Regions from separate parts of the Brevibacillus sp. AG162 genome, predicted to be linked through region 2. Evidence: a T-box and tRNA genes for the amino acid it is inferred to sense, from the RefSeq annotation. Region 2 holds a T-box; the other holds one or more tRNA genes.
The links. The T-box of region 2 lies ahead of thrS (threonine--tRNA ligase). A T-box ahead of a tRNA ligase gene usually reads a tRNA of that ligase, here a tRNA-Thr.
Positions count from the first base shown of each region.

Region 1: it has a tRNA-Thr gene. The T-box ahead of thrS (threonine--tRNA ligase) is inferred to sense a tRNA for this amino acid. The anticodon was not compared.

Region 1 is NZ_VFNO01000003.1:474,250-477,667, reverse strand. It holds gene FB479_RS12290 (VanW family protein) at 1-78, opposite strand, end outside; gene FB479_RS12285 (NAD(P)/FAD-dependent oxidoreductase) at 204-1,250, opposite strand; tRNA gene FB479_RS12280 (tRNA-Leu) at 1,431-1,517, opposite strand; tRNA gene FB479_RS12275 (tRNA-Thr) at 1,525-1,600, opposite strand; tRNA gene FB479_RS12270 (tRNA-Asp) at 1,644-1,720, opposite strand; gene FB479_RS12265 (C40 family peptidase) at 1,898-2,806, shown strand; gene FB479_RS12260 (hypothetical protein) at 2,886-3,125, opposite strand; gene FB479_RS12255 (M3 family oligoendopeptidase) at 3,246-3,418, opposite strand, start outside.
Region 2 is NZ_VFNO01000002.1:473,605-477,022, reverse strand. It holds gene mqnC (cyclic dehypoxanthinyl futalosine synthase) at 1-48, shown strand, start outside; gene ytxC (putative sporulation protein YtxC) at 227-1,147, shown strand; T-box leader at 1,173-1,408, shown strand; gene thrS (threonine--tRNA ligase) at 1,469-3,382, shown strand.

The sequences.
Region 1 (3,418 bases), on a different contig from region 2:
AGGCGCGTAGTTCATACCGAGCGAGAACACGAGAGCCACTGTTGCCATACTGATCGGCCAATGCCGAACTTTTTTCATTTCTGCTTCCTCTCCCACATTTGTTGATCGATTTACTGACGCTACACCTTGACTCTAACAATGTACCGTATGGGAAAAGCGCCTATCAACCTGCAAATGTTGGGCTTTTTGTCCTACATTAGGTTCTACTCGTCATCCTCATCGATAACCCCAAGGGCTTTGTTCTTTTCTTTAAAGCGCTGGTTATGGGACGAAACGTACGCCATCCGATCTGCTACCGGGTCTATGTGCAATTTCGCACTATTTACGGCCACAGCCGCATCTGTGAATGCTCCGGCAATCAGCGTAATCTTGCTGTCAAAGCTCGCAAAATCTCCCGCCGCAAAAATCCCTGGCAGATTCGTTGCCAGACGAGGACTGACAAACACGTTCCACTCATCCATGTCCAAGCCCCACTCTTTAATCCCGGTGAAGTCGGCCTTCAATCCGTGATTGACGATGATGGCGTCTACATCGATTTGTTCCGTTTCGTCTGTCTCCAGATGACGTATCGTCACTTTATCAATGGTTTCTTTGTCTGAGCTTTGCAATTGCGTGACCGCATACGGGGTGCGAACGATCGCAGAGGACTCTTTCATGCGCTTCACATTCCGCTCATGTCCACCAAATACATCACGGCGATGCACAACGGTTACGGACGCTGCGATTTGCACTAGTTCATTTGCCCAATCGACCGCGGAGTCGCCGCCCCCTGAGATGAGAACGCGCTTACCACGGAATGGCTCCAGTTCCTGCACTGTATAATGAAGATTTGTCACCTCGTAGCGCTCGGCTCCTTCGATCTCCAGCTTTGCCATTTTCAAAATACCTCGACCCAAAGCCAGTATGATCGTGCGGGTCCAATGCCGTCTCCCCGATTTTGCAACGAGTATGTACGTTCCATCTTCTTGTGGCTCTAGTCCAATGATCGCCTCGCCCAGGACGATGGTGGGATCAAATGTCTTCGCTTGCGCCACCAGATTGGCAATCAGCTTTTCGCATAGCTGTGGTGGCACACCGCCTACATCCCAGATCATTTTTTCTGGATAGATCAACATTCGTCCACCGAGCTCTTCTTTCGCTTCAATGAGTTTCGTCTTCATATCACGCATTCCGCTATAAAAGGCAGCGTACATCCCTGCAGGACCACCGCCAATAATGGTTACATCAAACAGCTCCAACTGTTCTCCCACAACTACCCCTCCACTGTCTTTCCTGTTTGTTTATGAATCATCAATCATATTATTGAAAATGAGATTCATTATCACAATGTGATTGTAATGGAAAATGGAGGAGGATTCAACATTCAAGAAAAAATAAAAAGGTTCGTAAATAGCTTCTTCAGCCAATTTACGAACCTGTTGTTTGCCATATGGTGCGGTCGAGAGGACTTGAACCTCCACGGTGTTGCCACCACTAGAACCTGAATCTAGCGCGTCTGCCAATTCCGCCACGACCGCATAAAAATGGTGCCGGCAATAGGACTTGAACCCACAACCCCCTGATTACAAGTCAGGTGCTCTACCAATTGAGCTATACCGGCACATTTCGTGAAACTATGTAATTCGCACATTCTAGAGATAGAATGGCGGAGCTGACGGGACTCGAACCCGCGACCTCCGGTGTGACAGACCGGCGTGAACTCCAACTTCACCACAGCTCCATGTGGTTTTTGTCTCCAGCTCGTGGCGACTTCTGTAATATAGCACGATCCTATCTCCTGATGCAATAGTTTTTAAAAAAATAGTGAAAGATTATTTTTTTCATAGATTTACCAACCAAAATCCGATAGAATTTTAGCTAGATATGCAGATTTTAGTAGATTGGTGGAGACGATGACATGAAAAAGACTTCGAGGCTACTCACCTTCCTCGCCCTCTTCACTCTGCTGCCTACTGCTGCCCATGCTTCCTCATCGGCATATGTGGTATCAGCAGGTGATACGTTGAGCAAGATCGCACGCGAGCATCAGGTAACAGTGGATCAAATCATTCAATGGAACGAATTGAATGATGATAGATTGTCGATTGGACAGACTTTGTCTATTCATGGGGCAAACACTTCTGACTCTGTTGCGCCTGACATTCCTTCCGATGTAGCTGTCGATCAGAATGATAACGCTACCACTGAGCCTAAAGAACTAACGGCTGGAGAAAAAGCCCGCGTCTCTGGCGATGTGCTGAATGTGCGTAAAAAACCATCGACTGACGCAAAAGTTTTAGGCAAGCTAAGATTCGGTTCCATTGTAGAAGTCGTAGAAACGGGTAGTGAATGGACGAAAATCGAATTCGAAGATCGTGAAGCATACGTTGCTACAGAGTTCCTTAGTCCAAATCTCACTTCTACCGTTTCGCTGCCTGCCGAAGTAAATGCAGAAGATCTGGGTCGAATGAAGGACATTTTTGAGCCATTGCTCAATACACCATACGTCTTAGGCGGAACTACTCCGAATGGCTTTGATTGTAGTGGCTTTACTTCATACGTTTTTGAACAGCTTGGGGTTACACTTCCACGCACTTCTGAAGATCAATTCCGTGGCGGTCAAGAAGTATCACTGGATCAAGCACAGCCTGGTGACCTCTTGTTCTACGATTCGCTTGGAAAAGGACGCGTGTCCCACGTAGCGATCTATTTGGGTAATGGAACGATCGTGCATGCGAATGGCGAAGATGTTCGCTATGGCAAAGTCGAGTACATGCACAAGCTCTACCCGTTTTACGGCGTGAAGCGTTACGCTAATTTCCAGTAAGCTTTCCTACACAGAAAAGCAAACAAACAGCCCTATCTGCTTTTTGCAGCAGTTCGAGGGCTGTTTGTCGTTCCTTCACTTAGTGCATTTCGGTATTATGGGCCTGATTTTGTTGTTGTTGCCCTCCGATTTCGATTTTGCCCAATGCTTGCTTCATTTTGTCGAGCTGAAGCTGATAATCACGAACGACAACGGTAAGAACACTGACAGACTCCTTGAAATCTGGCTCGCTGCTTACTCTGTCGATGGCTCTATGTAAATGCAGCATCTTGTTCTCCGTTTCCCGTAATAGGTCGAGTAACTGCAATCCGTTTACCACGTAATCACCTCATCTGTTTTTTCTTACTTTCTCCTTCCCCTCTGTTCCCTATGCGCACAAAAACGCTTTGCATCATGAATAAAAAACGTCCGCTAATGACATAGCGGACGTTCTTCCTATTTAGTTCAGGCGAGCAGACGCGAGCTCAACGAATTTGTCGATATCTTTTGCAACCAACGAGAGTGAATTCCGCCAGAAATCGACTGAGCGTACATCAACATCCATGATGGCTGCTACATCTGCAACGCTCATTTTGCCCGTTACAGATAAGAGCTTGTCGTACTGGTCAACAA
Region 2 (3,418 bases):
TTCAAAGACGGCGAGATGGCAGAACGTGATTTTGTGATGCAAAACTAAATAACCTCCAAACGCTTCTCTGCCCCCTCTAACAAAGGGAAACCGGCAGGAAGCGTTTTTTGGTTTTTTAATCAGGAATTTTTTACCTGCAACCTTCCCTGAGTTTCCAACCGTTTAAAAGTATATCGCTCCTGACGGGACATATACTGTAACTACAATGGCGGTTGGGGGGATGGTTATGCAGACGTTTCGCGTATTGCTGGAGAATGTCCCTGAGCATTGTGACACGTATCGGGCTATCGTAAATGAGATGACGGAGCGGGTCAACACTGCACCGGTGCGCATTACATACAGGGAGCAAGAAGAGAATGGATACCTCTTGTTCTACTTTCAAAGCTGGTGTGAGAGTGAGTATGACGCGCAGACCATCGAGTGGGCGAGAGCCTTCGTTGCTCTTACATTAGCCGAATGGGTCATTCAGGTGAAGGAACCGAAAATTATGGAAGAAATGGCAGCTGACTTGCTCGCTGCCGAACAAATGGAGACCGAGTGGGCAGAGATTTTTCCTTATATTCAACGCATGTGCCAAGAAGTCGAGCTTGATGGCAGGGAACTGTTAACGGCTACGACACGCAAGGCAAACGTATATCGCAACGTTTTCACCTATCTGGAATGGGAGAGAACGATTAACGTCTTGGGCTTCGTCCGGTTTCGACTGCAGGACCATTGGAACGAGCTGTTCGAACTCGTGGAAACTGGCATTGATGAATATCTGGAAGACAAGCAATACCAAGAGTTTGTCGAGCTGTTGCGCTATTTCATTGCTGTACAGGAAACCAAGCAGGAAGTCGTTCATGTCGTTCCTAGTGTGGACAAACCTTTCCATCTTTATGATAAAAAAGGGGATCGTCTTTGGCTTGAACAGTTGGATACCGTTCTGAACATGGACGAACAAAAATGCAGGGACGAGGATTATTTGGTCAGTGCTTTGGTTACACTGGCTCCTGAGAGTATCGTGCTCCATATGGCTTCGGAAAAGCCTGGGCTTGCACAGACGATCCGCAGTATTTTTGACAGTCGGCTGGTCACTTGCCACTCTTGTTCGCTTTGCCTATCCGAGCGACGTGTACTTGACGGGAATAATCCCTCTAAACTATAATAGCAACAACAACTTTACATCGCTTATAAATACGATGAGAAGGACACGGACAATAGTATGGACGCTCTAGAGAGGCGGGCCACAGGCTGGAAGCTCGCTGCGAACTGTTATTGATCTACCACCTTCGAGTAGCTGCCGGGAACGAAGCGTAGGCTTTTACTATCGGTATGCCGGTTAAATACCGTTACATGGAATGAGGAGTCTGTTTTTGTGAACAGACTTGAAGTAGGGTGGTACCGCGAGAACACACTCGTCCCTTTTTGGGGATGAGTGTTTTTTTATTTTCTCAACCAAACAAGATACAGGAAGGAAGAATCCGCAGTGGCACAAATTCATGTTACTTTCCCAGATGGAGCCGTTCGTCAATACGACGCTGGGATTACGATCGAAGACATCGCAGGCTCCATTAGCTCTAGCCTGAAGAAAAAGGCAGTAGCTGGTAAAAAAGACGGCAAGGTTGTCGATCTGTACACAGAACTCACAGATGACGCAGCGATTGAAATCGTTACCCTCGATTCTGCCGACGGGTTGGAAGTATACCGCCACAGTACAGCTCACTTGCTCGCTCAAGCGGTAAAACGCATTTATGGCGCGGAAGTGAAGTTCGGTATCGGTCCTGTGATCGAAGATGGCTTCTATTACGACATGGATATTCCGGTTTCCCTTTCCCCAGAGGATTTGGGCAAAATCGAAGCAGAAATGGAAAAAATCGTGAAGGAAGACCTGCCAATTCGCCGCAAAGTCGTAAGCCGCGAAGAAGCAACTGCGATTTTCCAAGAACTGAACGATCACCTGAAGCTGGAGCTGATTCGCGACCTGCCAGAGGATGCGACTATCACACTGTATGAGCAAGGCGAATTTTTCGACCTCTGTCGTGGTCCGCACTTGCCGTCCACTGGCTACATCAAAGCATTCAAGCTGATGAGCGTGGCAGGTGCATACTGGCGCGGAAAAGCAGAAAACCAAGTTCTGCAACGTGTATACGGTACAGCTTGGCCGAAAAAAGCAGACATGGATGAATATCTGCACTTCATCGAAGAAGCGAAAAAGCGCGATCACCGCAAATTGGGTAAAGAGCTGGGACTGTTCATGTTCTCCGAGGAAGCACCAGGTATGCCGTTCTACCTGCCAAAAGGCTTCACTGTTCGCAACGAGCTGGAGCAATTCTCCCGCCGTCTGCAACAATTGGCACAATACACAGAAGTACGCTCTCCGTTCCTCATGAACGAGCGTCTCTGGAAAGAATCCGGTCACTGGGATCACTACAAAGAGAACATGTACTTCTCTGAAGTAGACAACGCGACTTACGCTTTGAAGCCAATGAACTGCCCAGGTCACATGCTGATCTATAAAAACGAGATGCATTCCTACCGCGACCTGCCGATCCGTTACTCCGAGTTCGGGCAAGTTCACCGCCATGAGTACTCCGGGGCATTGAATGGAATGCTGCGGGTGCGCACCTTCTGCCAGGATGACGCGCACGTATTTGTCCGTCCTGATCAGATCGCGAGTGAAATCAAAGGCATGATCACTTTGATTGACAGCATCTACAAGGTGTTTGGCTTCGAATACAGTGTAGCTCTGTCCACTCGTCCGGAAGATTCCATGGGCTCTGATGAGCTGTGGGAAGCAGCGGAAGGCTCTCTGAAAACAGTGTTGGAAGAGCTCGGTATGGCATACGAAATCAAGGAAGGCGACGGTGCGTTCTACGGACCGAAGATTGACTTCCAAATTACCGACGCGCTGAAACGCCGTCACCAATGCGGAACGATCCAGCTGGACTTCCAAATGCCAGAGAAATTCGACCTGACTTACGTGGGTCAAGACAACGAGAAGCATCGTCCAGTTGTCTTGCACCGTGCGATGTACGGCTCCATGGAGCGCTTCATTGGTATCCTGATCGAGCACTACGCAGGTGCATTCCCGATTTGGCTGACTCCAATCCAGGCACGCATCATGAACATCAGCGAAGTGCACATGCCATATGCAGAACAAGTAAGAGAAAAGCTGCAACAAGCTGGCATTCGCGTAGAGCTGGATGGCCGCAATGAGAAAATCGGCTACAAAATCCGTGAAGCACAAGTTGAAAAAATCCCGTACATGCTGGTCATCGGTGAAAAAGAGGTGGCTGACGGTACACTGTCCGTCCGCAAACGCGGAGTAGGCGATGAAGGCGCGATGACAGTGGATGCGTTTGTAGAGAAAATCCGCGCTGAAATCAATGAAATGAAGTAATAATGCATAGAAGTAAAGCCGCTCTGAAGTTTTGGG